4 regions of the Actinoplanes sp. NBRC 101535 genome follow, and region 4 is predicted to be linked to each of the others. Evidence: riboswitches for the same ligand, from Rfam matches in the RefSeq annotation. Region 4 holds a riboswitch; each other region holds the start of a gene.
What was found. A riboswitch is a leader RNA that binds a small molecule or an ion and turns the genes downstream of it on or off. The one in region 4 is predicted to bind cyclic di-AMP.

Region 1 (7,540 bases), on a different contig from region 4:
GCCGGTACGCCTCCGGCGCCAGCAGGATCACCAGCAGCGCCGGGGCCAGGGCCATGTCGCCGGCCGCGACCCGCAGGCCGGCCTGCACCGCGATCAGGCCGACCGAGAGCGTGCCGACCAGGTCCAGTGCCGTCGACGACAGGAACGCGACCCGCAGCACCCGCAGGGTGGCCCGCCGGTGCTGGTCGGTGAGCCCGGCGATGACGGTGGTCTGCCGTTCGGCCCGGCCGAAGACCTTCAGGGTGGCCAGGCCCCGGACGACGTCCAGGAAGTGCCCGGCGAGCCGGGCGTCGGCGGCCCAGCGCTGCTGCGCGCGGGCCTGGGTGGCCCAGCCGATCAGCGCGCCCAGGACCGGGATCAGCGGGAGGGTGAGCAGCGCGACGGTGGCCGAGGCCGGGTCGACGACGGCCATCGTGACGACCACCGCGGGCGGGAGGAGCACACCGAGGATCAGCGAGGGGAGGTAACCGGAGAACCAGGGGCGGAGCGCGTCGAGCCCGGTGCCGAGCACCGTGGTCAGGCGGCCCGCCCCGAACGCGGCCACCCAGGCGGGACCGCGCCGGAGCACGGCGGTCACCAGGGAGCGCCGCAGTTCGTCGGTGACCCGGGCCGCGGTGCGGCGGGCCACCGTCTGTTCCAGCCAGGCCAGCAGGCCGCGCACGGCGAACGCTCCGGCGAGCAGGACCACCGCGTGGTCCCGGGGCCCGGCGACCAGCCGGCACAGGGCGACCGCGACGGCGAGGGTGGCGGCGGCCTGACCGGCGCCGATCAGCGTCAGCACCCCGATGCCGGCCCGGCTGGCCGCCGCGTGCCTCAGCAGCCGCGGATCCACCGGCCCCCGCGACACCTTGGCGCCGCTCGCCGTGCCGTTCGTCGTGCCGTTCGTCGTGCCGTTCGTCGTGCCGTTCGTCGCGCCGCTCGCCGTGCCGATTGCCGCGCCGTTCGTCGCGCCGTTTGCCGTGCCGTTTGCCGCCCCGTTCGTCGTGCCGTTCGTCGCGCCGATTGCCGTGCCGCTCGTTTTGGCGATCTTGGTGCGTTGACCACCGATGGGGGTGGCTTCCGCACCAAGATCGCCGGGAGAGGCGGGAGAGGCGGGGGAGTCGGGGGAGTCGGGGGAGTCGGGGGAGTCGGGGGAGGCGGGGGAGCCGGGGGAGCCGGGGGAGCCGGGGGAGTCGGGGGAGTCGGGGGTTGTGGGTGTGGGTGTCACGAGGGGACTCGTTCGCTGGCGACCCGGCGGCGGAAGACCCAGTACGACCAGAGCTGGTAGACGATCACGCCGGGCAGGATCAGGACCCCGGCCACGGTGATGATCTTCAGGGCTTCGGGGCCGGCGGCGGCCGACTCGCGGGTCAGCGACCACGCCGGGTCCAGAGTGCTGCGCAGGACCACGTCACCGTGCACGGTGAAGATCGCAACGACGGTGGCGGCCACGGCCACCACGACGGCGCCGAAAGCGGTCGCCTCCCGGGCACGGCGCGCCTGCAGTCCGGCGACGAACACGATCGCCGCGGCGGCGAGAGCCATGCTGTTGCCCGTACTCACGCCGAGGACGAGAAGGGCGACCGCGCCGAACGTGCCGGTGTGGCGGGCCAGGTCGCGGGCCCGGCGGCGGACCGGGCCGGTGGTGCGCAGGGAGAGGAAGGTCGCGCCCAGCAGGATCGCCGCGAGCAGCGCGGCGAGCGCGCCGAGCCCGGCGGCGGGGGAGAACAGCGGGCCGAGGCTGCGGCTCAGGCCGGTGCCCGCGACCTCACCGTCGGCGCGCAGGGCCAGACCGTCGACCAGGACGCCGAGGATCGCGCCCCAGAGCAGCACGATGCCGCCGGAACTCCAGGCCAGCAGGTGGTCGCTGCGGCGGCGCCAGGACGGCGCGTCGTGCTTGCCGCGGAACTCCAGGGCGACGCCGCGGACCGCCAGTAGCAGCAGGACGCCGACCAGCGGCAGGTAGAGGGCGGACATCCACGCGGCGTACCAGTCGGGGAAGGCGGCGAAGGTGACGCCGACCGCGGCGACCAGCCACACCTCGTTGCCGTCCCAGAACGGGCCGACCGTACGGATGACGGCTCCGCGCTCGTGCTCGTCGCGGCCGAGGATCGGGGTGAGGATGCCGACGCCGAAGTCGAAGCCCTCCAGGACGAAGTAGAGCACCCAGGCGAGGACGAGGACCGCGAACCAGAACGTGATCATGCTGGGTGCTCCTAGTAGGCGGGGGCCGGCTCGGGATCCGCGTCCGTGGTCTTCTCGGGTTCGCGGAGCGGTTTGCGGGACAGGTGCACGACCAGGCGGATCCAGGCGATCGCGAGCAGACCGTAGACCAGGGTGAACCCGGCCAGCGAGGCGATCACCTCGGCACTGGTCAGGCCGGGGGAGATGCCCTCGGCGGTGGTGGAGATGCCGAACGCGAGCCAGGGCTGGCGGGCCGTCTCGGTGAAGATCCAGCCGAAGGTGTTGGCGGCGGCCGGCAGCATCGGGGCGAGCAGGACGAGCTTCATGAACCAGCGGGGTGTTCCGGTGCCGGGCTGCAGGAGTGCCGGCATCATCGGGATCCGCTTGGTGAAGCCGGCGTTCTTCCACAGGTAGAAGGCGGCGAACGCCATCGCGGCGATGCCCGCGCCCATCATCAGGCGGAACGTCCAGAACGCCACCGGGATCATCGGGACGTAACTGCCGGGGCCGTACTCCGCGACGTACTGCGCCTGCAGGTCGTCGATGCCCTGGACGGTCCCGCCGAACGAGCCGGTACCCAGGAACGACAGCAGGTACGGCACCTCGATGCTGAAGAACGGCCGGTCGTGGCCCAGCTCGCCGATCGCCAGGACGGAGAACGGCGCGCCGGTGGTGGTCTCGTAGAGCGCCTCGGCGGCGGCCATCTTCATCGGCTGCACGGCGGTCATCACCTTGCCCAGGTGGTCGCCGCTGATCGCGGTGCCGAGACCGCCGAGCAGGGTGGTCCACGCGCCGATCCGGCCGAGGGTGGTGAACGCCGGGTCGGCGTGGGCCCGCCACATGCCGATCGCCAGGAGCACCCCGCCGCCGGCCATCGCCGCGCCGGCCATCGTGTGCGGGAACGCGGCCAGTACGACCTCGTTGGTCATCAGTTCGGCGAAGCTGGTCAGGTGGGCGCGCCCGGTCTCGGGATCCAGGGCGTACGCGATCGGGTTCTGCATGAACGAGTTCGCGGCCAGGATGATGTACGCGGAGAGCAGGGTGCCGACGGCGACGACCACGATGGTGGCGGCGTGCACCCTACGGGGGAGCCGCTCCCAGCCGAAGTACCAGAGGGCGAGGAACGTCGCCTCGAGGAAGAAGGCGAGCATGCCCTCGATGGCGAGTGTGGGGCCGAACACATCACCGTAGAACCGGGCGAAGGCGCTCCAGCCCAAGCCGAACTGGAATTCCTGCACAAGACCGGTCACCACGCCGACCGCGAACGTGACAATCAGCAACTTTCCCACAAATTTCGTGAGATGTAAGTATTTATCGTTGTTTGTTCGCATCCAGGCGATTTGCAGACCGGCCGCCGTGACCGCTAGACAGATCGACAGCGGCACGAACAGGTAGTGATAGATCGTCACCACGGCGAACTGCAGCCGGGTCAAGTCGAGCACGTCCATGGATCAGGCCCACCCCTCTACGACGCTTCGTAGTAGATACTACGACGTGTAGTACGACGCGGTGACGTAGACTGCCCCACATGGGTATGGGCGACCTCGAACGGGAGGTCATGACGAAGCTGTGGGACGCGCCCGCACCGCTGACCGTGCGACAGGTGCACGACCTGCTCAGCCGCGACCGTGACCTGGCCTACACCACCGTCATGACGGTCCTCGACCGGCTGGCGAAGAAGGGTCTCGTCCTGCAGCAACGCTCCGACCGCGCCTACCGGTACGCCCCCGCGCAGACCCGCGAGGAGATGACCGCCGGGGTGATGCTCGACGCCCTGAGTTCCACCCCCGACCGGGACGCCGCCCTGGCGTACTTCGTCGGGCAGCTCCCACCGGACGCCCTGGCCGCGGCGATCGAAGCGGCCCGCTCCACGACCCGGTCGTGACCGCGCTGGCGCTCGGTGCGCTCGGCCTGGCCCTGTCGCTGATCGCACCCGGCATCCTCGCCCACGCCCGCTGGCCCGACCGGTCACCGGTCGCCGGCGTGCTGCTCTGGCAGGCACTGACCCTGACCGCCGTCCTCTGCGCGCTCGGCGTGGTGCTCGCCGCCCCGGAGGAGCTGTCCCGGGCGGCCGGCGCCCGGCACCCGGAGACGGTGGTGGCCCTCGGATTCTCGCTGGCGGTCGCGGCCCTCATCGTGATCCGGCTGCTGATCTCCCTGGTCCGGGTGAGCTACCGCGCCCGGGCCCGGCGCGCGCGGCACCGGATGCTCGTCGACCTGCTCGACCGGGCCGAGCAGCGCCGCACCTTCAGCGGCGCCGAGGTGCGCGTGCTGGACGGCGCGCTGCCCCTGGCGTACTGCGTGCCCGGACGGTCGCCGCGCGTCGTGCTCAGCGGGGCCGTGCTGCAGGTCCTGGACCCGGAACAGGTCGACGCCGTGCTGGCCCACGAACGGGCCCACCTGCGGCACCGGCATGAACTCGTGATGGAGTCGTTCACCGCGTTCTACCAGGCGGTCCCGGCACCACTGCGCAGCCGGGCGTCGCTTGACGCCGTACACCTGCTGCTGGAGATGGTGGCGGACGACGCCGCACGCCGCCGCACCGGGCCGGAACCGCTGCGGGCCGCGTTGTCCCGGCTCGCCCACCCGGCGCCCCTCGGTGAGGCGGCGCCCGCCGACCCGGCCGCCGAGACGCGGCGGAGGCTCGATCGGATGGCCGGCCCGGCACGCTCGTCGCGGCCCCTCACCGTGCTCGCCACGGCCGCCGCGATCGGCCTGCTGGTGTTACCGACCGTAGTGCTCGTGGTGCCCTGGCTGGCTCGGGCCCTCGACGCATGGCCATTTCGGTAACCCTCGGTATTACTGCAGGTGCGCAGGGTTTCCGGTACGATGCGCGCTTCATTTGCCCGCATGATCCGAGTACGGTTGTCCCCGGTTCGGCAGTCCCCCATCGTCCAACCGGCCGATCTGACGGACCACCGCCTAATCGCCCTCGTGCGAGCCGGGAACCCAGGTTCATGGGGTGAAGCCGCGGAAACGCGGCCGGGCGTGCTTCCCGCTCGAACCCGTCAGCTAACCCGGTCGGCGGCTGAGTAGGAAGAAAGGACAACACACCCACGTGAAGCGGATAGGCGCGCGTCGCGTCGGTTTTCTGCGCATCGTGCTCTGTGCCGTCGCGGCGGCCGGAGTTGTTGTCACGGGCCCGGCAGCCGCCCACGCGGCACCCAACCCCTCGAAGATCGAAGATCAGATCGACGAGCAGTGGAACAAGCTGGAGCCCGTCATCGAGGAGTACAACGACGTGCACAGCAAGCTCAAAGAGCTGAAGAAACAGCAGAAAGAGCTTGCCGCGACCCTCGCGCCGTTGCAGAAGAAGGTCGATGCCGCCATGGTGCAGGTCCGTGGCCTGGCGGTGGACGCCTACATCCAGGGGCCACCCAGCGCGATGAACGCGATGCTGGTGACCGGTTCGCCGACCGGCCTGGTGGACAAGCTGACACTCCTCGACCAGATCGCCTCCCGGCAGGAGGCGTCCATCACCGAAGTGGCGAAACTGCGGGACAAGTACGCCGCCGACAAGGCTGACGTCGACAAGATGGCAGCCGAGATCGCCGTCCGGGACAAGGACCTCTCGGCCAAGAAGACGACGATCGAGGCGAAGGTCGAGGAGCTCCAGGACCTCCGGATCGAAGCCTACGGCAGCGCCACGGTCTCGAAGAGCGGACTCAAGATCGGTCCGTGCCCGGTCGACTACACCAACGACCGGGGAGGTCGCGCGGCCCAGAAGGCGTGCGACCTGATCGGCAAACCCTACGTCTTCGGCGCGGAGGGTCCGAGCAGCTACGACTGCTCCGGCCTGACGAAAGAGGCGTGGGGATCGGTCGGCGTCAGTCTCTACCACTACACGAAGACCCAGTGGAGCACCACGAAGTCGGTCAGCCGCAGCGAACTGCAGCCGGGTGACCTGATCTTCTACGGCTCCGATCTGCACCACGTCTCCATCTATGTGGGCGGCGGCATGATGGTGCACGCCCCGCACACGGGCGACTACGTGCGGATGGCGAAGATCGAAAGTCCGGGTTCGATCGCCGGATACCGGCGGCCGGCCTGATCGGCTCCTGTTCCGCTGTTCTCCGGAAGGCCGCTCACACTTCGGTGTGGGCGGCCTTCCACCTTCTCTCCCCTTCAGGCCGGCCTTCTCGGGGGTACGGCCTGAGCCCGTACCGTCGCCATCCGGTGTTTCAGGTCTCAACCCGGCGTCGAGCGAGCGCGGCCCCGGCTTGCCGTGAGCAGGCCGGCCACCGGCGCGGGCATAATCGCCTGTCATGAGCGATGCCTTGATCAATAGCCTCGCCGCGGCGGTGCAGGCCCAGCCGGACGACCTGCCACTGCGGTTGCACCTGGCCGAGATGCTGGTGGCCGCGGGCCGTGGCGCCGAGGCGATCGGGCACGTCGCGCAGGCCCTGGCCCAGGATCCCGCGAACGTCGGAGCACAGCAGTTGATGGCCCGGGCACTGGGCAACCCCGTCCCGCCGTCGCCTCCCGTGCCGACAGCCCCTTCCGCTCCGTCCTCCGCGCCTGCATCTCCTCCCGCGCCTGCATCCCCCTCCGCGCCTGCATCCCCCTCCGCGCCTGCATTCCCTTCCGAGACCGCATCTCCTTCCGAGACTGCATCTCCTTCCGGGCCCGGTGGTCCGATTCCGCCGTCAGGTATCGACTGGGCGGCGATGGAACAGCAGTTCGGCGATGTGGTTCCGCCGCGTTTCTCCCGGCCGGAAAGCTCGTCGTCCGGTGATGGCGTCGACCCGGTCCGCGGCCACGCCGACCGTTCCTTCGACGTGGAACGCTCCGGCGTCACCCTCGCCGACGTCGGCGGCATGGCCGACGTCAAGAAGCGTCTCGAGGTGTCGTTCCTCGGCCCGCTGCGGAACCCGAAACTGCGGACCCTGTTCGGTAAGAGCCTGCGCGGTGGTCTGCTGCTCTACGGCCCGCCCGGCTGTGGCAAGACGTTCCTGGCGCGCGCGGTGGCAGGCGAGATGGGCGCCTCGTTCATTTCGCTGAGCATCACCGACGTACTGAACATGTGGATCGGCAGTTCGGAACGCAACCTCCACGACCTGTTCGAATCGGCGCGCGGCCACGCCCCGTGCGTACTGTTCCTGGACGAGATCGACGCCCTCGGGCACAAACGCAGCCAGTTGCAGTCGTCCATGCGTACCGTGGTGAATCAGCTCCTCACCGAACTCGACGGCGTGGACGGCGGCAACGACGGTGTGTTCGTCCTGGCCGCGACGAACGCACCATGGGACGTGGACGCGGCCCTGCGCCGCCCCGGCCGCCTGGACCGCACCGTGCTGGTGCTGCCGCCGGACGGCCCCGCCCGCGCCGCGATCCTGGAGTACCACCTCCGGGACCGCCCGGTGGCCGGCATCGACCT
Region 2 (7,540 bases), on a different contig from region 4:
GCTGGAGTCGTCCCGCGTCGCCCCTGATCCGGTCCTGTCGGTGGAGTCGTCCCGGGCCGTTCCCGGCTCGGGCCTGTCTGCGGAGCCGTCCCGCGACGAGGCGATCCAGCGGTTGGTGTTGCGCTACCTGACCGCTTTCGGTCCGGCGACCATTGCCGACATCCGCCAGTTCACCCTGATCCCGGCCGCGGATCTGCGCGCCGCGGTGCTCGCCCTGGGCGATCAGCTCACTCATCTGCCCGGCAATCGGCTGTATGACGTGCCGGGCGCCCCGCTACCCCCGGAGGACGCGCCCGCCCCGCCCCGGCTGCTGCCGATGTGGGACAGCATCCTGCTGGCCTATGCGGACCGGTCCCGGGTGATCCCGCCCGGCTACCGCCGACTGGTGATCCGGATGAACGGCGATGTCCTGCCCACCCTGCTCGTCGACGGCTACGTGGCGGGCGTCTGGCGCGCGGTTCCCGGCGGCATCGAGGCGACGGCCTTCCACCCCCTGTCCCGCCCGGTCTGGGACGCGCTGGCCGCGGAGGCTGCGTCCCTGTCGGCTTTCCTGGCGGCCCGGGAGCCGCTGGTCTACAGCCGTTACGCCCACTGGTGGTCCAAGCCGCTGCCCGCTGCCGAGGTTCGCCTGCTTCCCGCTTACCCATGAAAGAAGATCCGGACCGGCACGGGGCCGGTCCGGATCTTCGAGGGTTTGTCAGGCTGCCGCGGTGGCCACGACCGGGGTGGCGGCGGCGCGGCGGGAGGTGTAGCGCCAGCGCAGGACGATGGCGGTGGAGAGGGCGAAGCTGATGGCCGCGGGCGCCAGGGTGGCTGCGGACATGTCGCCCGGGCGGGCGGCCGCGGCGCCGATCACGGCGTAGGTGACCGTGGACGGGATCGCGGCGATCGTGGTGCCCAGGAGGTAACGCTTGCGGCAGACGCTGGTGGTGCCGTAGGCGTACCCGACAAGACCGAACGGAGCCAGCGGCAGGAAACGGACCAGGAGCACAGCGGAGAGCCCGCGGTTGTTCAGCCAGCCGTCCAGGCGGTCCAGTCTGCTGCCGGCGTGTGCCTTGAGCGCGCCCCGGCCGGCCCAGCGGCCCGCGTAGTAGGTGGCGGTCGCGGCGATGATCGCGGCGGCCATGGCGGCGATCGCGCCGGTCGCGGCGCCCAGGAGCAGGCCGCAGAGCAGCGTGATCGCCGTGCGGGGGACCAGGACCGACAGGAGCAGGCCGCCCACCACCGCGACGGCCGCCGGGGCGCCCATGCCCAGGCGGTCGACGTTGTCACCGATCTCGCGGAGCGGGAGCATCGCGGCGGCGGCCGCGAGGCCACCCACCACGACGCCCAGCGTGGTGAAGCGGAGCGCCCGGCGCTTCCAGCTCATCGGGGCAGCCTGCGCGGCGACCGGGCCGGCCTGAGGGTCCGCGGCGATGCTGGTGACCTGCGGGGCGGCCGGAGCCGCCGAAGAGTCCGCGGCCACACCGGCGCCCCGCTGGGCGATCAGGATGTCGGTCATACAGGCTTACCGTCCCCACTTCATCGTCGGTCCAGGATCCGTCTGTCAGGCCGGGCTCGCCGCGGCGGCGAGCCTCTCCCCCCTGAGCCGTTCGGCCCAAGCATCGTCGAGGGGCGCAAGCCTATCCGCGCCGGTGGACCAGCGCAGGAGCAGATCGGCTATAGCTGGGTTGCGAGCCAGCGCCGGACCGTGCGAGTACGTGCCGAGGATCTTGCCGGCCCAGGCGCCCTCGGTCTGGTCGCCGTTGCCGATGCCGGCGGTGACCTTGGCCAGGGGTGTCGCGTTCGGCCCCAGATGGGTACGCCCGCCGTGGTTCTCGAAGCCGGTCAGCGCGGGCAGTCCGAGCCGCGGGTCGATGTCACCGCGCAGTTCGCCGACGGCGCGGGTCGGTCCCCGGTCCGAGTACAGGTCGAGCAGGCCCAGACCGGCGCACTTCTGCCCCTTCGCGAAGAAGGAGTGCCCGAACAACTGGTACCCGGCGCAGATCGCCAGGACGGCCGCGCCCTGGTTGACGGCCCGGTGCAGGCCGCCGTCGGTGATCAGGCGCTGGGCGGCCGCGGCCTGCGGTCCGTCCTCGCCGCCACCGATCAGGTAGACGTCGGCCGTGGTCGGCATCTGCTGATCGGAGCGGACCTCGTAGGTCTCCACCGGGATGCCACGGGCGGCCGCCCGGTGCGCCAGGATCAGCAGGTTGCCCCGGTCGCCGTAGGTCGAGAGCAGATCGGGGTAGATCCACACGATCCGCAGGGACTCAGTTGACACGGTCCAACTCCGCTCGGATGTCCTGGAACGCCGTGTAGTTGGCGATCACTTCGAGGCGGCCGGGCGGAACACTCGCCAGCGCCTCGTCGAAACTCTGTACGTGCCGGAACGGCACCTGGTTCACCTGCAGCCGGACGGCCAGGTCGTAAGCACGGTCACCGGTGATCAGCACCGGACGGCCGTCGCGCAGCGGCGAGAAGTCGACGTCGTAGAGCCACGACGTGTCCATGCCGTCGGGGTCGCGGGCGTTGATGGAGAGCAGTGTGGGCGCCTGCTCGGCCATGTCGAAGGCCTCCAGCCAGCTGGCCGGGTTCTTCGCCAGGAGCAGGCGGATGTTGCGGCCGTCCCGCTCGACCTGAGCGTACCGGCCGGCGATGGAGGTCACCCGGGCGAGCCGGGGGAGTGCCTCTATCGGGCGGACCCCGAATTCGGCGGCGACGGCGAGCGCGGTGGCCGCGTTGCCGATGTTGACCCGGCCGGGCAGCTGCAGCTTGACCAGGTGCCAGTCGCCGCGCGGGTCGATGACGCCCTCGTCCTCGACCGACCACTGCGGCTTCGGCCGGCGCAGCGGGCAGCCGGTGCACCACCAGTCGCCGCCGGAGCGCTCGATCGGGTGGCCGCTCTCCGGGCAGACGAACGAGTCGTCCTGCCAGCGCTGGCCGGCGCTGAACCAGGTCACCTGGGGGCTGCTGCTCGCGGACCAGACCACCATCGGGTCGTCGGAGTTGGCGACCACCCGGATGTCGGGGTGCTGGCCCAGGGTGGTCTTCCACATCTGCGCCATCATCGCCACCTCCTTCGCCCGGTCGAGCTGGTCACGGGAGAGGTTCAGCAACGCCACCACCCGGGGGCGGGTGGCCTCGATGACCTGGGCCATGTAGTGCTCGTCCACCTCGAGCACGGCGAACGGGGTGTGGCCCTCCTTCGCCAGCGCCGAGGTGTGGCCGGTCGGCATGTTGGCGCCGTACGAGTTCGTGGCCACCCGTCCGAGCACGCCGATGGCGGCCGCGGTGAAGCGGGTGGTGGTGGTCTTCCCGTTCGTCCCGGAGACCAGCGCCACGGCCCGGCCGGACGAGAGGTGGGCCAGCAGGTCAGGGTCGATCTTGAGGCCGATCCAGCCGCCGATCACCGAGCCGTCGCCGCGTCCCGCGGCTCTGGAGAGCGCGGCCGCGGTCTTCGACGCGGTGGTCGCGACCTTGGCGATGAGTGGCAATTTCCCGTCCGTCACGCCAGCGAGGGTACCGGAAGCCGTTGTTACGTCGCGTGGCCGGAACGGCTCGATCAACGGGTGTCGGGGGGTCGGCTGAACGGGCGGAGGCATTTCCGCCGGTCGGGGCAATTCGGTGTTTCGAACGGGTGACGGTCTCGGTTTTTATGTGTTCTGGTTCACCCATTGATTTATACGGATCGTACTGAACTGCTCACTTGAGGTAGCGGCATTTGTCTCGTGGCGGTAACAAAATGGACAGTGACCACTTTCGACGTCACGGAGAGTGGCGGAACTGGTGCTGACGATCATGGAGTTGTTCGGGTACCAAGGTGTGGCCGGGGGCAACCGCTCGCCGGTCGTACCGAACCGGTTCACGCCGAGCCCTGCCCCGGGTCGGTCGGTGCGACAGAGGAACCACTGCATGACACGAACAAGGCATTCGGGGGCGGGGACGGGGGAACCAATACCGGTCCTCCGCGTCACCGCCACATCCGGCGGCGAGCGGGGAAGACCTTGGGGTGAAGCCGCCTTGTGCGGCCGGGCAACCTTCCCGCCCGAACCCGACAGCTAACCTCGCAGGCGTGCCGGAGGGATATCTCTACCGTGCACGAATACAGAGCGCGTCACCGCCAGGCCCGTCGTCGTACCGTCGTCGGTTCCGGCACTGCCGCACTGTCCCTGGGCCTCTGCCTCTCCGCCGGCCAGCTCATGGCCGGGTCGGCCGCCTCGGCGGCAGCGACGACGACCGAGGTCGCACCGACCACGGTCACTCCGGTCGCGGCGACCACCACGGTGGCCACCGCGAAGGTCACGCCCAAGCTGACCGCCAAGGCGGCCAGCAAGAGCATCAAGTGGGGATCCGCAGTCAAGGTCACCGCCAAGGTGATCGACCCCAAGACCGGCAAGGTCGCCAAGGGCACCGTCCGTCTGCAGACCCTGTCCAGTGGCAAGTGGAAGACACTGGCCACGAAGACGAGCAGCAGCGGTGCGGTCACCCTCTCCGCGAAGCCGAAGACCACGGCGTACGTGCGGACGATCTTCACGGGTACGGGCTACAACCAGGTCTCCACCGACAAGGTGAAGATCACGGTCAAGGCGAGTGGCGCGAAGATCCTCGCTGAGGCGAAGAAGCACAAGGGCGCGCTGTACAAGTACGGCTCGTCCGGGCCCAAGCGCTTCGACTGCTCGGGGTTCACCAAGTACGTCTACAAGAAGGCGGCCGGCAAGTCCCTGCCGCACAAGGCGAACTCCCAGCAGAATTACGGCAAGAAGGTCGCCAAGAGCAACAAGAAGGTCGGCGACCTGATCGTCTTCCGTAACGGGTCGTACGGGTACCACGCCGGCATCTACGCCGGTAACGGATACATGTACGACTCGCCGCACTCGGGCGCCCGGGTCGGCAAGCACAAGATCTGGAGCAGCAACTACGTCGTACGCCGACTGGTGGCATGACGCTCCCCGGTGCCCGTTCGGCGCAGTAGCGCAGCGGGTGCAGTAAGTAAGGTGTAACCGGTCAGGCGGCGTGGTGGCGTGCCGGCCGTGGTGAAGTACGCGTTGTGGGGCCGTGACCTGGTGGGGTCACGGCCCCACGCGCGTTTCCGCCCTTCTGCCGCCGCCTGCGTCGGCCGGGCCCGCTTTCACGGTGTACGCCGTCCCGCGCCGTCCCGCACCGTCCCGGCTTCCCGCCTCACGCCGTGGCCGCGACCGAGTCCGAGACCCTAGTTGTAGCCGACGGCTGGGCAGGCTCGGCCGTCGTCGGTGGTTCTTGTGGGGCGGTCGGGGAGCCGTGGGTGGCGGCTCGGGTGGCTTGGCCGTCGTGGGTGGTTGTTGTGAAGTCGCAAGCCAGCCATGGCCGACGGCTGATCTAGACACGTTTCGTGGTCAGGGTGCGAAGCCCATCCGCGTGGTGACTTCGGGCGCGCTGGACGCCTGAAATCACCACGCCCGTGGTGGTGTGGTGATTACGGGCGCGCTGGACGCCTGAAATCACCACGCCCGTGGTGGTGTGGTGATTACGGGCGCGCTGGACGCCTGAAATCACCACGCCCGTGGTGGTGTGGTGATTACGGGCGCGCTGGACGCCCGAAGTCACCACGCCCGTGGCGGTGTGGTGATTACGGGCGCGCTGGACGCCCGAAGTCACCACGCCCGTGGCGGTGTGGTGAATACGGGCGGGATGGGCGGCTGAACTCACCACGCGGACCCTGATGACGAAACATGTCTAGCCCCGGCCGTCGCGGATGGCTTCGCTGAGCCCGCAAGTTAGCCGTGGGCGACGGCTGACCGGGTCCGGCCGTCAGCCACGCCTCCTCGGCGCCCGCAAGTCGGCCGTGGGCGACGGCTGGGTTCGGTCGGGTGGAGGGTCGGGGTTGCCCTTGGTGACGTGTGGGCTCGCAGGGGTGTGGGCTTGCGGGGCGGGGCGGGGCGGGGCGGGGCGGGGCGGGGCGTCGAGGGGCGGGGCGGGTGAGAGGGCTCCACTTCGCTCCACTGGAGGGGGTGGGGGGTTTGTGGCGTCCCTCCACTTTCCTCCCGGGGGGCGCGGCGGGCGGGTGTGGGGGGTGGAAAGTCGGGTTGGAAAGTGGGTCATACGGGACTGTGAGCGCTCCATGTCGGAAACCGGACGGAGTGGATCATGGAAGAGCGCTCCACTGCGCTCCACCGCCTGTGAACAGGGATTACGTCCGCGAAAAGGCCTCGCGAGCGGCTGCTTTCGGGTTGCAGGTGGAGGGAAGTGGAGTAGAGTGGGGCGCAGTGGCAGGACCGAGGAACGAGACGGGACCTGCCGGCCCGAGTTGACAGGTGGTCCGACTCCCTCCGCGAAGGAGCGGAACGCCACGGCAAGGGGGTTGGGGCCGGATGTTCCTCGGCACACACACCCCGCGCCTCGACGAGAAGGGCCGGCTGATCCTCCCGGCCAAGTTCCGTGACGAGCTGGCGGGAGGTGTCGTGATCACGAAGGGGCAGGAGCGCTGTCTTTACGTGTTCCCGATGCCGGAGTTCCAGCGGATCGCCGGTCAGCTACGTGAGGCGCCGGTGACCAACAAGGCCGCCCGGGCTTACGGCCGGGTGTTCTTCGCCAGTGCTCACGACGAGGTGCCCGACAAGCAGGGGCGGGTGACCATACCGGCCCACCTGCGCGATTATGCGAGCCTCGGGCGCGACCTCGTGGTGATCGGGGCGAGCACTCGGGTCGAGATCTGGGACAAGCAGTCCTGGGAGGACTACCTCGCGGCGAGCGAGCAGGAGTTCGCCGACATCGAGGAGGGGGTGCTGCCCGGCGGACTGTAGGGCGTGCACTCGGTGGGCCTTTGTGACCGGCCCGGACGCCACTGCTGCCGTACCTCGAGATCTCCAGCCGCTCCCGCTCCTGGCGCCTCTTCCCCGGCGCCAGGCGCGTGTCCGAGCCCGGTTCATTGGGCATAGGACATGAGCGGATGGGGATCTGGTGGTACGGAATGGCGGCCGGGCCGGTGTGGCACGGCAAGAGCCGGGTGAGACGCAAGATGGTGGGGCAATGGGGGTCGTCATGGGGGAGCCGCGGGGCACGCACGTGCCGGTGCTGCTCGAGCGCTGCCTCGAGTTGCTCGCTCCCGCCCTGGGCCGGCCGGGCGCCGTCCACGTCGACTTCACGCTCGGTCTCGGCGGGCATGCCGAGGCGGTGCTCGAACGATTCCCGGACGTGGTCCTGATCGGACTGGACCGCGACACCGAGGCTCTCGCCCACGCCCGGCACCGGCTCTCCCGGTTCGCCGATCGCACGCACCTGGTGCACGCGATCTATCACGAGCTGCCGCGAGTGCTCGACGAACTCGGGATTCCGGCGATCGACAGCGGACTGTTCGACCTCGGGGTCTCCTCGCTCCAGCTGGACGAGGCGGACCGCGGTTTCGCGTACGCGCAGGACGCCCCCCTGGACATGCGGATGGACCAGTCCCGCGGCGCCACCGCCGAGGAGGTCGTCAACGGCTACGAGCCGGGTGAGCTGGTGCGGATCCTCCGGCAGTACGGGGAGGAGAAGTTCGCGACGCGGATCGTCTCGACGATCGTGCGGGAGCGGGCGAAGAACC
Region 3 (7,540 bases), on a different contig from region 4:
GTCCACCTCGGCGCCCTCGGTCAGGGCCTCCCGGCGGCGCAACTCGCCGAGGAGCAGCTCGGCCTGTCCGGCCACTGCCATCGCGGTCACCAGCAGGTCCGGTCCGACGTCGCCGTCCCGGTCCAGGTAGACGCTGAACGCCCCGACCGCGGTCCGCCGCACGTCCAGCGGGATCACCGCGGCCGCCCGAACGCCCTCGGAGCGGGCCGCGCCGGTGAGCTCCGGCCACCGCTCGTCGGCGGCCAGGTCGGTGCTGATCACCAGGGAGCGGGTCCGGGCCGCCTCGAGCCCGGGACCTGCGCTTCCGGCGTACTGCAGAAGATCGAAGCTCTCCCCCGCCCGGCCGGCGCCGGTCTGGGTGAGCGGGCCACCCTCGCCGATCAGCACCACCGAGCAGCGGACCACGCCGGGCAGGGCGCTCGCGCCGAAGGCGGCCAGCCGGTCCAGAGCGTGCGTGAGGGTGTCCGCGCCGAGCAGCCGGACCGTCAACTCGTTCAGCAGGCCGGCCAGCTCGACCGGGTGCGGCCCACCCGCCGTGGACGGGGCTGGGCGGGAGGACTTGCTCCGGCGTGGCAGAGCGGCGAATCGACGGGCCGGACCGAGGAAGGAGGATGCCGCGGCGAGGCGGGCGCGCCGGGCCGGCCGGGCGCCGCGCTGGGCGGCCGGGACGCGACGTTGCGGGGCAGACACCCGACGGATACTGCCACGTCGATCCGGAAAGATGTCGGCGACGTGCCCCGAACGGGCGGTCTTGTCCGTTTAACCCCGTCTCACCGATGGAAGCTTGCCGGAAACCCGACACGAAGCCGGACGAAACCGGGCGTGAAACCCGGACACATCCGGGCGGGTGACCAGACCGACCAGGAGGCCGCGCCGGGCGGGTGACCAGACCGGCCAGGAGGCCGCGCCGGGCGGGTGGGTGGGTGGCCAGACGGAACCGGGCCGCGGTGCCGGGCGGTAGACCGGCAGCGCCGCCCCGGATGATCCGGGGCGGCGCCGAAGGTAGATGCCGGTGTGCAGGTCGCCTCGCGGCGAAAGGCTCAACACGGCTCCAGCCGAACTGGTATTCCGTGCAGGCGAAGGGTGAGGCCCGGGGACACTGGGCACACCGGCATCTGTTCACAACTGTCGGTAGGCCACCGGGATTCCGGCAGTCATCGTGACGTGAATCACATCAGCACCATGGTGATCGTCTCCGGGCCGGACCGAGCGGACGGACACCGGGGACACGCCGGTACGCTCGGGTGCATGAAAGGGCTGTGGACCCCGGCCTGGCTGGCCCGTCACCTGCTCGCGGTGATCCTGACGGTGGGCTGCCTGCTTCTCGGCTGGTGGCAGTTCAGCCGCGCCTCCTCGGGCAATGCGGTCTCCTGGGGCTACATGCTCCAGTGGCCGGCCTTCGGCGGATTCGTGATCTTCATCTGGTGGCGTGAGGTGCAGCTCGCCCGCCACAAGGTCAGCGGCGTGGTCGAGGAGCCGGTGGCGGAGACGCCCACGCCGGCCACCGCCGACCGCACGCCCGGCGCGCCGGTCACGCTGGGACGCCCGGTCCGGGTCGCCGCCCGGACGGCCACTCCCGCGGCCGACGATCCCGAGCTGACCGCGTACAACGACTATCTCGCCTGGTTGGCGGCCCACCCCGGCGCCCGCCCGGCCGACTATCCCGGTCGCATCCCCCAATAGCCGTTTCACCGGCAGATATCGAGAAGGAGCCGTTCGCCGTGCAGGGAGCCCTCACCCGTTACCGGACCATTGCCTGGATCGTCGGCGTCGTCCTGATTCTTCTCGTGGTGATCGGCATGCCGCTGAAGTACATCGGCGGCAACCCGGTCGTCGTCGAGACGGTCGGCCCGTTCCACGGCTTCCTCTACATGGTCTACCTGGTGCTGACCTTCGATCTGGCGCGCCGGGCGAAGTGGGCCTTCCCCCGCATGATCCTGGTGATGCTGGCCGGCACGATTCCGTTCTTCTCGTTCTGGGCCGAGCGCCGGGTCACCAAGAGCTGGATCGTTCACTCGCTGGAACCGGCACTGAGCGAATAGTGTTACCGGCGGGCGGCTTTAACGCTTAGCGGTGATCAAATGACTGCGCGTTATCAGGATTAACCACACAAGTCCGGCTAATGGTAGAAACCCGGCCCCCGGGCCTTGATTTCTTTTCCCGCCTCGATAAGTTAATGCGGTTGGTCCGGTCCGCAGCCACAAACCCTCGGTGGCACCGGCCAGCGCCGCCGAATCACGTGCGGCTCCCGGCGCCCTCCCCGTGGGCGCCGTTTGCCGTGAAAAGCGAGCCGGGGAACCACTACGTGGGGTGAATCCGCGCAAGCGGTAGGGCTACTTCTTCCAGCCCGAATCCGTCAGCTAACCCGGTAGGCGGCCAAGCGGAAGAAAGGCCCCTTACCAGTGCCACACCCCCGAACCGGGCTCCGGGCGCTCGTGGTCGCGTTGACCGCGTTCGCCGTCGCCGCGTCCGGCGCCACGGCCGCACAGGCGGCTCCCTCCGCGTCTGAGCTCAAGAAGAAGATCAAGACGGCCGAGGAGAAGCTCGAGGACGTCACCGAGTCGTACAACGCGATGCGGATCGACCTCAAGGACACCAAGGCGGAGGCGAAGAAGCTCAAGGAGTCGCTGAAGCCCACGGAGGTCGCGCTGGCCTCGGCGACCGCCAAGGTTCAGACGATCGCCTCCACGTCCTACATCCAGGGCCGGGTCGGCGCGGTCAACGTGCTGCTCGGCGGCGGCAAGGACGACATGCTCGAGAAGATGGCCTATCTCGAGCAGATCTCCCAGGCGAACCAGGCGGACATCAACGCGTTCACCCAGACCACGCAGACGTACGCCGAGAAGCAGACGGCCCTCAAGGCCACCGAGACCAAGCAGGCCGCTCAGGTCAAGGAACTGGCCGACCGCAAGGAGAAGATCGAGGGCGACCTCGAGGACCTCTACGACATGCGCGAGACGGTCTACGGCTCCCCCACCGAGGGCGGCAGCGGCGGCTACACCGGCACGATCCCGACCATCGCGGGTTCGGCCGGCACCGCGGTCACCTTCGCGTTCAACCAGATCGGCAAGCCGTACGGCTTCGGTGACGCCGGTCCGGACTCGTACGACTGCTCCGGTCTCACCTCGGCCGCGTGGGCCAAGGCCGGCAAGTCGCTGCCGCACAACGCGGCCGCGCAATACAGCGCCACCGCCCGGATCAGCAAGGCCGATCTGAAGCCCGGTGACCTGGTCTTCTACCGGTCCAACGCGCACGTCGCGATCTACGTCGGCGGCGGCATGATCATCGACGCGCCGTCGGCGGGCCGGGACGTGCTGCACCGCACGATCAACATCATGACCCCGAACGGCTACGGCCGGGTCAAGTAACACCCGCGTACGACAGAAGGCCGGTACCCCTCGCGGGGTACCGGCCTTCTTCGTCGTGGTGGCGGTGTCGTCAGGTGGTCTGCCGCTCTCAGTCCGGCCGGCTCACTCCGCCGCCGCGCGGCCGAGCCGGCTCACGGGGAGCCGGCCGGCCGGTCTCAGGCGGCCTGCAGGCCCTCGGCCCGGGCCAGCTCACGCAGCCGGCCGAGCGCCTGGATCTCCAGCTGACGGATCCGCTCGCGGCTCAGCGAGAAGCGCGAGGCGACCTCGGTCAGCGAGTGCTCCCGGCCGTCCTCGAGCCCGTAGCGGGCCCGCATGATGCCGGCGGAGCGGTCGTCCAGGTGGTTGAGAAGGCCCTCGATGCGCTGGCGCTCCAGGGCGCTCAGCACGATCTCCTCGGGCGACGGGGCATCGCTGTCGGCGACCAGGTCGCCGAGGTTGGTGTCGCCGTCGTCGCCGACCGGGGTGTCCAGCGAGACGGTGTCCTGAGCCCAGCGGGTGAGCTCGTTGACGCGCTCGACGGTCACGCCCAGGGCCGCGGCGATCTGCTCGGGCTCCGGGTCGCCGCCGAGCTCACGGACGAGCTGACGGGTGACGTTACGCATCCGGTTGACGTCTTCGACCAGGTGCACGGGGAGGCGGACGGTCCGCTCCTGCTGGGCGATGGCCCGGGAGATCGCCTGGCGGACCCACCAGGTGGCGTACGTCGAGAACTTGTAACCACGCTCGTAGTCGAACTTCTCGACGGCCCGCACCAGGCCGGTGTTGCCCTCCTGGATGAGGTCGAGCATCGGCATGCCGGACCGCACGTAACGCCGGGCGATCGACACGACCAGGCGGAGGTTGGCTCGGATGAACAGGTCTTTCGCGCGCTGGCCCTCGGTCACGAGCCGTTCCAGCTCTTCCCGGCTCACGCCGCGCCGCGTCTCGCCGCTCTCGAGCAGGTGCTCGGCGAAGAGTCCCGCCTCGATGGCCTTGGAGAGTTCGACCTCTCGTGCGGCGTCCAACAGCGGCGTCCGGGAGATCTCGTGCAGGTAGACTCCGACGAGGTCGCGTTCTTCGGCGACCTGGTCGGTACGCATCACGGTGTTCTTCTCCACGTTGCCCACGGTCCCCTCATTGCCGTCACTAACCCTGTTACGGGCATTACCTGCGTCCATCAGCCCTCTCCCGTAACGTCCGCAGCTCGTGCATTGCGGTTGCTGACATCTACGTAACAAATTGCTGCTCGCACTGATTCCGGCTGGTGGATCGAAAGTGTCACGAATGCCTGGGTGTCACCTGAGAACCCCGTGCGCGGTAGCTGAGTGCGATCGTTGGATGTCCATCACGTCGATAGCCGGATACCCCTCGCGCGACTCATAACACCATCGGCCTCCAGTCGTCACAGCGACGGGCATCACCTTGGGCCTCGCGACGTCCGTCACCCCGGAGTACGGGATTAACGCCTCCGGGGTTCATGTGCAGCATCGGCCGAGCCTCGACGAGCTTGAAACAATCAGCCGCCGGAAAGATCTCCCACCGGTGGCGGACCGGACCATCGGCCACAATGCGCCACGCCGCGCCGCAGTTCACTCGCCCACTCGGGTGACATCCCCGAAGCCGGAGACATTCCCAGGTGACGGCCGGTTCGACCCCATCCGTGAGGAAGAGCACACACCCGTACGGGTGACCACGACCGGTCAGAGCACCTCGGCGAGCTGCCAGCTGAGGGCGGCGAAACCGGCGAGCAGCGGGGCCGCGGCCAGCAGCAGGGTCCGGGCGCGGACCAGCGGGAACCGCTGCGGCGGCACCGTCACCGGGACCGGCGCCACCCGGGCGTGGGCGGCCAGCGCGGCCCGGATCGCGGCGTTGACCTGGTCCGGGGTGCCGTTCGCGTCGATCACCACGAAACCACGGTGCTCCGGCAGCGAGCGGTACGCCGCCACCGCCGCCCGCAGATAGGCCATCGTCTCGTGGTCGTACCCCCGGCGCTCGATCCGCTCGTAGGCGACCTCGGGGTCGACGGACAGGTAGAACGTCAGGTCCGGGGCGGGGAACAGCCGGTACGCCAGACGCGCCCGCCGCTCCGCCCGCGGGTGGGCGCCCCGGGCCCGCAGACTCGCGAACTGGCAGGCGGCGTACCGGTCGAGCACCGTGATCCGGCCCGGACTGACCATCCGGACCAGCAGGGTGCGCAGGATGGCGAACCAGCGCAGCACCGACTCGACACCGAGCATCGCCCGCCGGCCGATCAGGTCCTCCGCGTCGGCCCGGCCATGGGCGTCGGCCTTGCCGAGGACCGCGGCGAGACGGCCGACCCAGCGCCGTCCCCCGGCGTTGCGGCGGTACTCGGCGGGCAGCCCGGTGGCGGCGAGCTCGTCGGCGAGACGGTGCGCCTGGGTGGTCTTGCCGGAGCCGTCGATGCCGACGAGGGCGATGGAGCGTACGCCGGCGTGTACCGGGGGTGACTGCGCGAGGAGAGCCATACCAACTGACGGTAGCCCGGGTGTGCACGTTGCGTTCCCCGTCACCGTGCCCCTCCCACGTACCAGAATGGCCCGCGGGGGTTCAAGGTGTCGCCACTCCGGGTAGTCGTTCACAGATCGGTTCGGGACAGGAGGTCGCCATGCCACACCGTGTGGACGAAGGATTGGCCGTCACTTTGAAGCGCGTCGCTTCGACGCTCAAGGGTGCGGACATACCCTTCGCCTTGGGCGGGAGTTTCGCCGTCTACGCCCGCGGCGGGTACTCCAGTGATCACGACGTGGACTTCCTGATCCGGGAGCAGGACAAGGACCGGGCGTTGCAGGAGCTCGCCGCGGTCGGTTTCGAGACCGAGCAGCCGCCGGAGGACTGGCTGGTCAAGGTCTACGACGAGGGCCGGATGGCCGACCTGATCTACCGCCCGGTGGAGTCGCCGGTCACCGACGAGACGCTTCAGGACACCGAGCAGATCTCGGTCGAGGCGATCTACATGCCGGTGCTCTCCGCCACCCGGTTGATGGTGCACAAGCTGCTCAGTTACAGCCAGCACTACTGCGATTTCGCCACCGGGCTTCCGGTCGCCCGTTCCCTGCGTGAGCAGATCGACTGGGAGAGGGTCCGCAGCGAGACCAGCGCGTCGCCGTACGCCGAGGCCTTCTTCGTGCTTCTCGACCGCCTCGACGTCGTGCCCCATCCGGACCAGCCAGCACTGAGGGTAGGGGGTTGAGATGACCAGTCAGATCGATCTGGAGGCCGAGATCCAGCGGCTGCTCACCGAGCACGACCGGATCGCCGAGCAGGGGATCACCGTGCACCGCCGGGAGAACGCGGTGGTGCTGGGCGGCGAGGTGGAGAGCGCGCAGCGCCGCGACGAGATCTGCCGCCAGATCACCGCGCGGTACCCGGAGATCGAGATCACCTGTGACATCGGCATCACCCGGGCACAGGCACCGAGCGAGGTGGAGGAGATTTCATGATCAGGATCGCCGCCGTGGGGGACGTCCACGTCGACAAGGACGTGGTGGGCCGGTACCGGCCGGCCCTGGAGGAGCTCCCGGACCGCGCCGACGCGTTGCTGGTCGCCGGCGACCTGACCCGGCACGGCACGGTCGAGGAGGCCCGCTGCTTCGCCGAGGAGTTCGGCGGCCTGTCGGTGCCGGTGGTCGTGGTGCTCGGCAACCACGATCATCAGAGCGACCTGCAGGACGACGTGACGAGCGTGCTGACCGACACCGGCATCACCGTGCTGGAGTGCTCGGCGACCGTCCTCGAGATCAACGGACACCGGCTCGGCATCGCCGGCGCCAAGGGGTTCGGCGGCGGATTCGCCGGCGCCTGCGCGAGCAACTTCGGCGAACGCGAGATGAAGGACTTCGTCGGTCACACCGAGGAGATCGCCGGCCGGCTCGGCGAGGCGCTGCGCTCGGTCGAGGCGGACGCCCTGGTGGCGCTGACCCACTACGCCCCGATTCCGGAGACCCTGGCCGGCGAGCCGCTGGAGATCTACGCCTTCCTCGGCTGCTATCAGCTCGGACAGGCGATCGACACGGCGCCGACCTCACTCGCCCTGCACGGGCACGCGCACCACGGTTCGGAACGCGGCCGGACGCCCGGCGGGGTGCCGGTCCGCAACGTCGCGCACCCGGTGATCAAACAGGCCTACAACGTGTACCAGTTGCTGTCGGAGAGTGTCGACGCCGATCTGGTGT
Region 4 (7,540 bases):
TGGCCCGCTCCGCGGCGTTCGGCAGCAAGGTGGTGATCCTCGACGAGCCGACCGCGGCCCTGGGCGTGAAGGAGGGCAACCGGGTCCTGCAGCTGATCCGCGACGTCCGTGACCGGGGCCTGCCGGTGATCCTGATCAGCCACAACATGCCGCACGTCTTCGAGGTCGCCGACCGCATCCACATCCAGCGACTGGGCCGCCGCATCGCGGTCGTCACCCCGCGCTCCCACTCGATGTCCGACGCGGTGGCCATCATGACCGGCGCCGCACCCCCACCGGATGCCGACGGGTGACGCGCCCGGTGTCCGTCAGGCGAATGCCGTCCGGCAATGCTCGAGAAAGACGGCCAGTGCGGGGCTGCTCCGTTCCTGCCACACCAATGCGAGCAGCGCCGGGATGTCCATGCCGTCGATCGGAACGGCTGTCAGATCCGGGTATGCGGCCGCCATCGACTCGCTCAGCACCGCCACGCCCAGTCCGCGCCGCGCCAGTCCGGCAACCGTGTTCGGTGAGGTCGCGACCAGCGCGATGTCGGGCGTGACACGCTGCGCGGCACAGGCCTGATCGAGCACGTCGCGGATTCCGGTGCCTTTCGGGAGCGAGATCATCGGGTACGCGGAAAGCCCGGTCACCGAGAGCCGCCCCACCGTGGCGAGTTCGCTGTCCGGCGGAGTCAACGCCACCAACGGTTCCTTCACGATCACGTGGCTCTCGAGGTGTTCCGGCGGTTCGCCGGCGGTGCCGACGAGTGCGATGTCGAGGCTGCCCGTGCGTACGCGGGCGACGAGCAGATCGGAGTTCGCCTCCTGCAACTCCAATTCGATGTCCGGGTGCGCGTGATGAAATGCGGCGAGCGCGTCGAAGAGCGGGGTCACCTCGCAGCCCACCACCATGCCCACCGCGAGCCGCCCCCGGACCAGTCCGAACACGTCGTCGATGGAGTCACGGAGATCGGCGGCGGCGTCGAGCGCGGCACGGGCGTACCGGAGAGCCGCCGACCCCGCCTCGGTGAGCTGGGCGGACCGGCCGCTGCGGTCGAAGAGCCGGGCACCGAGCTCATGCTCCAAGGCCTTGATCTGCGCGCTGACCCCGGATTGCGTGATGTGTACGCGTTCCGCCGCCCGCGTGAAACTGGCGGTCTCGGCGACCGCGACGAAGTACTCGAGCTGACGCAGATCCATGAGTCAGGATTGTAGTTGTCATGAGAAGTATGCGTTGGACTTGTTATCGGGGGAGGGGAAGAGTGGAGGCATGACCGAACACGCCAAGGCTCACCAGCCCGAAGACCTGACGCGTCTCTTCGTCGAGCGCGCCAATGCCAAGGATGCCGAGGGCCTGTCGCTGCTCTACGAGGAGGACGCCGTGATGGCTTTCCCGCCCGGCTCGCAGACCCGCGGTCGCGCCGCGATCCACAAGCTGTGGGAGGAACTGCTTCCCCGGATGCCACAGTTCGAGCCCGAGCAGCCGCTGCCCACTCTGATCAGCGGAGACCTGGCGCTCACCTCGACGCCACCGAAGGACGGTTCCGGCGCGCGGGCCCAGGTCGTCCGCCGGCAGCCTGACGGCACCTGGTTGCGAGTCCTCGACCAGCCCGAGTTCGTCGACCCCACCCCGTGACCGCGTGGCCGTGAAACACGCCGCTGCCGTGCTCGCTGTGACGCGTGCTGTCGTTTCGGTTGTGACGCGTGCTGCCGTGCCCGTTGTAAGGGGTGCTGTCGTGCCCGCTATGAGGCGCGTCGCTGTGCTCGCTGTGGCCTTCGGGGCCGCGGCGAGCATGGGTCCGGCCGTCCCGCGAGTTCGGGGACGGCCGGATCGCCACGGTCACAGCGTGATGCGCTGGCCGGGGTAAAGCAGGTGAGGGCTACGCAGAAGCTCATCATTCAGGCGATAAAGATGACGCCAGCCGCCCGTGATGTCGTGCTGAGCCGCGATGGAGGTCAGTGTGTCACCGTGGCGCACGACGTGGACGCTTATTCCTACGCCACCCTTCCGCACCGTTCCGCCGGTTCGGCCAGTTCCGCCAGTGCTGAGCCGTTCTCCGGCGGGTCGTCCGGCAACCGGCCGTCCTCCGGCGGGTCGTCCGGCAATCGGCCGTCCCGCGACTGGTCGTCCGGGGATGGGCCGTAGGAACGGCTTGGCCGCACTGGCCATCGCGACCTGGTTCATCCGGACGGCTCGGGTCCGGCCGGCGTCGTCAGCCCGCAGGTCCCGCACCACAGCCGCCATCATCGTCGCGGTCAGCCCTGTTCCGGTCGAACTCGTGCTGCCCTGTGTGGTGCCGGTCGATCCCGATGTCGCTGATTCGGCGCGCACCGGCACCGGGCTCGGGAGGTCCACGCCCGGCGTGATCGGCCCGGGCACGAACGGTCCCGGAGCCATCGCCCCGGAGGCGGTCGGACTCGGTGTGGTCCATCCCGAGGCGGCGACGTCAGGAATCGCCAACACGGGAGGGGCCCCCGCAGGAGGGGCGCCCGCGGGAGGCGTCGGACCAGCCAGGTTCCGCGGCAGCAGCGTGCCGCCACCACGCACCAGGCTGATCGCGCTCACGCTTGCCGCACCGGAGAAGGCGGTTACCGCTTTGAGCGAGGCCTTCCGCTCGGCCGCAGCCCGTTCGATCTGCCGCCGGATCGCGTCCGCCCGCGTCGCGGCCAGCCGCATTTCACGGCCTTGGCGCGTTTCCAGGACCACTCGCACCGCACTACGAATCCTCCCCCGCCCCTTCGTCTCCCGCTCAGCCGTCTCCCGCTCAGCCGTCTCCCGCTCAGCCGTCTCCCGCTCAGCCGTCCCCTGCTCCGCTGCCCCAAGTCCGGCTGTCGTTCGCTCTGCCGTGCCCGGTCCTGCTGGCCGCTGTCGTTGTCCAGTCGGATCGAGGCGCTTTCCGTCGCCCGCCGCGCTACCGGTCTGAGCTTGAGCGGTGGCGGCCCCGGTGGGGCGTTTTTGACCCGTCAGCCGAAGAATCCGCAGCCGGGTGACTCTCTCCCATGCCGCGGCCTCATGCATGATCCGATTCTGTTCAGAGGCCACTTCGCGCGACGCGCCGTCTGACGGAGTTACCTCGCTCCCGTCGCGGACCTGCGTCCCGGGTCGCGCCAAACGTCGCTCGTCCGAGCTGCCGCGCGATGAGCCCCCGCCCCCGCGCACCTCAACGGTCTTGGCCGGCGCCTTCTGAGCGGCGCTGCCGACGCCGCCGGTGTTCTTGCCCGCACGCACACCGGCGGATGGGGCCGTCGCCTTCTGGGCGGCGCTGCCGGCGCTGCCGGGGTCTCTGCCTGTGCGCACTTCGGCTGTCTGAGATGCCGTCTTCCGGCTCGTGTCGTCAGAGCCGGCCGTGCTCTTCCCTGTCCGCACATCCGTGTTCTGACCCGCACGTACATCCGTGTTCTGACCCGCACGTACATCAGCGGTCTGGACTGTCGCTTCCTGAGCGGCCGTCTTACGGGTTGCGTCCGCCTGGGCGGCTGCCTCGCGGGCGGCTGCCTCGCGGGCTGCGGCGTCTCGGGCTGCGGCGTCTCGGGCGGCGAACTCGCGGGCTTCGGCCTCTCGCAGGGCCCTCTCGCGGATCGCCCTCTCGCGGATCTCGGTTGCTCGCAGCGCTGCGCGTCGGCGGGCCTCCGCCTGGCGTTGTGCCAAGGCCTGGCGGGCGGCTGTTCTGCGCTGGGCGGCTTGCCTGCGGGCTTCCGCTCTGGCCTGCGCTCGGGCTTCCGCGCGGGCCGTTGCGGCTGCTCTGCGTTCGGCTGCCGCCTTGCGGGCCGCGGCGGACGAGACACCCCGGCGGCCGTGTTTGCCGCATGTCGGCCACGCGCCGATGCCTTGGCCGCGGAGCACCCGCTCCGCCACGTGGATCTGTTCGCTCTTGCTGGCCCGGTTCGCGGTCCCGGCGAACTTCGACCCGCCGTAGGCGCGCCACGTGCCACGCGTGAACTGCAGGCCCCCGTAGTAGCCGTTGCCGGTGTTGATCCGCCAGTTGCCGCCTGATTCGCAGCGGGCTACCGCATCCCAGTTGACCTCGGCCCCGAAAGCCGCCGACTCGGTGCCCAGCAGCGAGAACGCGACCATCGTGCCGGTGAGTCCGACAACGGCCTGCTTACGTATGTGATGCATCTGAGCTTCCTCCACGCCTGCGAGGTCAGCTGTCGGGTTCGGGCAGAGGTGCCCGGTCGCGTCGTGTGCGGCTTCACCCCGAGGCGCGTGTCAGCGCCGAGGAACGTGTGGGTCCCCCGCTCCCTGCCTGGGTTCGTGTCCGTGGCCGGCGGCAAGGATTCGGCGTTCCGGCCACGGTGCCCGCGTGCGGGCCGCCGGATGGTGTTGTCACCGGCATGCGGAGCCGGTGTCGTGCTGCCACCGTGCATGCAGAGCCGGTGTCGTGCCGCCACCGGCGCACAAACGCCGGCCGCGATGCTGCCACCGGCATGCAAGGCCGGCGCGGTGCTGCTCACCGGCGTGTGAAGCACGGTGATGGTGCACCAACCCGGAGGCTGGCAGGTGGCGCCTTCTCGTAAATTAGACGCTTTGGTCGGCCTTTGCGGGATAACCACCAACTACCTGCCAGTAGCCGACCCTCCACCCAGGGTGCACAATCGGCAGCCATGAGCCGCGACTTCGATGTGATCGTCTACGGTGCTTCCGGTTTCGTCGGTGCGCTGGTGGCGCAACACCTGGCCGAGAATGCTCCACCAGAAACACAAATTGCACTGGCTGGCCGTTCACCGGAGAAACTGGAGTCGGTACGCGCACGGCTGGGCGTCGACTGGCCCGTGATCGTTGCGGACGCCGGTGATCGGGACGCGTTGACCACCATGGCCGCCCGCACACGGGTGGTGGTCACGACCGTCGGCCCCTATGCGCGGCACGGTCTTCCGCTGGTCAACGCGTGTGCCGAGGCCGGCACCGACTATCTGGATCTGAGCGGTGAGGTGCTGTTCGTCCGGGACAGCATCGCCGCGAATCATGAGACGGCGCGGCGGACCGGTGCCCGGATCGTGCACTCGTGCGGTTTCGACTCGATCCCGTCCGACATCGGCGTTCACGTGCTCCACAAGCATGTCCGGAGCGAACTCACCGACACCACGCTCGTGGTCACGAGTCTGTCCGGGGGTATCAGCGGCGGGACGATCGACTCGATGCGCGGTCAGGTGGACGCGGTACGCAGTGATCCCGCGCTGCGACGGGCCGCCGCCAGCCCGTACTCCTTGACTCCTGATCGCGACGCCGAGCCGGACCTGGGCCGCCAGCCGGACATGGTCTCGGTGCCCGCCTCCGATGTGGATCCGAGTCTGCGCGGGCAGTTGGCGCCGTTCGTGATGGCCTCCTACAACACCCGGGTGGTGCGGCGCAGCAACGCTCTGCGCGGTCACGCCTACGGTCGCCGGTTCCGCTACCGGGAGGCGGTGAGTGTCGGTGCCTCCCCGCTGTCGCCGGTGTTCGCTTTCGGACTCAAGATGGGCCTGACCGGTCTCTTCCTCGGTCTGGCCGTGCCGCCGACGCGTTTTCTGCTGGACCGGATCCTGCCGAGACCCGGGACCGGCCCGGATGAGAAGACCCGGCGTAACGGGCATTTCACGGTGGACATCTTCACCACGACGGTGGAGGGTGAGCGCTATCGTGCCCGGTTCCGGGCGAAAGGCGATCCGGGGTACGCGGCGACCGCCGTCATGCTCGGCGAGTCCGCTCTCGCGCTCGTCCTCGACCGGGACAGGCTTCCCGAGTCCGAGGGTGGGGTGCTGACTCCCGCCACGGCTCTCGGCGATGCCCTGGTCGACCGGCTACGGGCGGCCGGCGTCGAGATCACGGTCCACCCCGCCGGCCGGTGAAGTGCCGATGACCTCGAAGACGTGCCAGTGCTTGGGCCCACTGAACGCGGGCCCCGGCGCGTCCTCCTCCCGCCAGTGCACGATCTCCAGCCCGTGAAGGCGTTCCCGCAGCTCACCCTCTTCGAGGAAGGTCAGCTGCGGGTTGCCCGCCCACGAGTCCCGGTCGCCGAAGAGGTCCGCGGCGAGCCACCCGCCGGGCCGGAGTGCCGCCCGTGCCGCCGCCCACACCCGGTCGAAGGAGGCGGGTGGCTGGTGTGGCAGCGCGTACCCCGCATAGATCAGATCGGCGTCGGGCAGCTCGCGGATCTCCGTGAAGTCCTGGACGCGGATTTCCAGCGCCGGGTGCCGCCCGCCGATGGTCCGGGTGACGCGCTGTGGGGTGCCGGGTTCGCCGTCGAGGGCGATCACCCGCCAGCCGGCGTCGAGCAGCGCCCGGGTCTCCCGTCCGGCGCCGCATCCGAGGTCGACGGCGGTCCGGGCGCGTCCCGGGCCGGCCAGGTCGATCACGCGACGGCACAGCTCGCGGACCGGTCGTGCCGCCTGCCGTGCGTTGTAGGCGGCCCAGTGTGAGGACGACATGGAGTAATCCTGCACGACGCATGCAAGATCTCACAAAAGAGTCCTAATTCGACTTCTCCGCAGGTCAAGCGCCGTATCGGTAATCCGACCAGGAGCATGTTTCATTTCGAGCGCTACTAGCAGGAACCGGGTCCATATGGGCAGGATTTTGAGAGTGACCGCCAGCCCGCTGCCCTACCCGCTGACGTTGACGGGACCCGGCATCGTCCTCCGCGAGTGGGGTGCCGACGACCTGGACGATCTGGTTGCGCTTCTCGACGAGCCGGACATCGCGCGCTGGACGCCGATGCCGTCGCCGTTCGACGCCGAGGCCGGTGTCGCCTACCTCAGGCGTGCCCGCCAGGGCCGGGTGAACGGTTCCCGGATTCAGCTCGCGATCACCGAGGAGGGTGGCCGTCCGCTGGGTGAGGTGTCGCTCTTCGGTGTGACCACCGACCTCACGGCCGAGATCGGCTATCTGGTGGGTCGCCCTCATCGGCGCCGAGGCCTCGCTGCCGCCGCGCTCTCCACCCTCGCGGGGTACGCACGGGAAGCCCTCGGCCTGCGCCGGTTGTTGTTGCGGATCGACCCAGACAACACCGCCAGTACGTCCGTGGCCCGCCGGTGCGGGTTCTGGCTGTCCGGCGATCCGCCCATCCACCAGGAGGGCCCGTACGGGTCGACAAGGCTGGACACGTGGGAGTTCGTGGCGGGCCAGGTCGGCGCCCGCCGCGAGTACCGGCAGAACGTGGCCTCCCGGCGTTACCGACGGCGGACCTGACGACGGCCTGCACCGGGCGGGACGGTGGCGGAGGTAGCGTACGGCGAGTGACCGTGATCGGCTTTCTGCACACCGCTGAGGTGCACGTCGCGACCTTCCGCGACCTCTGCGCGGAGCTCGCACCGGACTGGGACGACCGGCATGTGGTCGACGAGTCGCTGCTGGCCCGCGCCCGGGTCGACGGGGTGACCCCGGAGGTCGTGGCGGCGCTCCGGGCGCGGCTGTCCGAACTGAGTGGCGCGGACGTGATCGTCTGCACGTGCTCGACGATCGGAGCCGCCGCGGAGGGGCTGGACGGTGCTTTCGGCGTACCCCTGATGCGTGTTGATCGTCCGATGGCCGATGCCGCCGTCGCTGCCGGTGGGCGCATCGCGGTCGCGTTCGCTCTGGA

Region 1: another riboswitch for cyclic di-AMP. It lies ahead of QSK32_RS43175 (C40 family peptidase); the one in region 4 lies ahead of QSK32_RS45655 (transglycosylase family protein).
Region 2: another riboswitch for cyclic di-AMP. It lies ahead of QSK32_RS11140 (C40 family peptidase); the one in region 4 lies ahead of QSK32_RS45655 (transglycosylase family protein).
Region 3: another riboswitch for cyclic di-AMP. It lies ahead of QSK32_RS08615 (C40 family peptidase); the one in region 4 lies ahead of QSK32_RS45655 (transglycosylase family protein).

What each region holds. Positions count from the first base shown of each region.
Region 1 covers NZ_BSSY01000029.1:26,626-34,165, reverse strand. Annotated here, with positions in the region: gene cydC (thiol reductant ABC exporter subunit CydC) at 1-832, opposite strand, end outside; gene QSK32_RS43200 (hypothetical protein) at 864-1,040, shown strand; gene cydB (cytochrome d ubiquinol oxidase subunit II) at 1,204-2,184, opposite strand; gene QSK32_RS43190 (cytochrome ubiquinol oxidase subunit I) at 2,196-3,611, opposite strand; gene QSK32_RS43185 (BlaI/MecI/CopY family transcriptional regulator) at 3,692-4,048, shown strand; gene QSK32_RS43180 (M56 family metallopeptidase) at 4,045-4,953, shown strand; cyclic di-AMP (ydaO/yuaA leader) riboswitch at 5,073-5,205, shown strand; gene QSK32_RS43175 (C40 family peptidase) at 5,222-6,214, shown strand; gene QSK32_RS43170 (AAA family ATPase) at 6,429-7,540, shown strand, end outside.
Region 2 covers NZ_BSSY01000003.1:467,417-474,956, forward strand. Annotated here, with positions in the region: gene QSK32_RS11120 (winged helix DNA-binding domain-containing protein) at 1-649, shown strand, start outside; gene QSK32_RS11125 (TVP38/TMEM64 family protein) at 698-1,501, opposite strand; gene QSK32_RS11130 (type 1 glutamine amidotransferase) at 1,547-2,263, opposite strand; gene QSK32_RS11135 (MurT ligase domain-containing protein) at 2,253-3,476, opposite strand; cyclic di-AMP (ydaO/yuaA leader) riboswitch at 3,947-4,070, shown strand; gene QSK32_RS11140 (C40 family peptidase) at 4,077-4,925, shown strand; gene QSK32_RS11145 (hypothetical protein) at 5,338-5,667, opposite strand; gene mraZ (division/cell wall cluster transcriptional repressor MraZ) at 6,330-6,761, shown strand; gene rsmH (16S rRNA (cytosine(1402)-N(4))-methyltransferase RsmH) at 6,988-7,540, shown strand, end outside.
Region 3 covers NZ_BSSY01000002.1:777,773-785,312, reverse strand. Annotated here, with positions in the region: gene QSK32_RS08630 (GAF and ANTAR domain-containing protein) at 1-690, opposite strand, end outside; gene QSK32_RS08625 (hypothetical protein) at 1,249-1,683, shown strand; gene QSK32_RS08620 (DUF3817 domain-containing protein) at 1,722-2,042, shown strand; cyclic di-AMP (ydaO/yuaA leader) riboswitch at 2,258-2,390, shown strand; gene QSK32_RS08615 (C40 family peptidase) at 2,403-3,368, shown strand; gene QSK32_RS08610 (sigma-70 family RNA polymerase sigma factor) at 3,524-4,525, opposite strand; gene QSK32_RS08605 (dTMP kinase) at 5,048-5,833, opposite strand; gene QSK32_RS08600 (nucleotidyltransferase domain-containing protein) at 5,974-6,558, shown strand; gene QSK32_RS08595 (hypothetical protein) at 6,560-6,808, shown strand; gene QSK32_RS08590 (metallophosphoesterase family protein) at 6,805-7,540, shown strand, end outside.
Region 4 covers NZ_BSSY01000034.1:25,839-33,378, reverse strand. Annotated here, with positions in the region: gene QSK32_RS44585 (ATP-binding cassette domain-containing protein) at 1-293, shown strand, start outside; gene QSK32_RS44580 (LysR family transcriptional regulator) at 309-1,181, opposite strand; gene QSK32_RS44575 (YybH family protein) at 1,252-1,617, shown strand; gene QSK32_RS45655 (transglycosylase family protein) at 1,822-4,101, opposite strand; cyclic di-AMP (ydaO/yuaA leader) riboswitch at 4,102-4,276, opposite strand; gene QSK32_RS44560 (saccharopine dehydrogenase family protein) at 4,587-5,810, shown strand; gene QSK32_RS44555 (class I SAM-dependent methyltransferase) at 5,763-6,389, opposite strand; gene QSK32_RS44550 (GNAT family N-acetyltransferase) at 6,544-7,149, shown strand; gene QSK32_RS44545 (aspartate/glutamate racemase family protein) at 7,197-7,540, shown strand, end outside.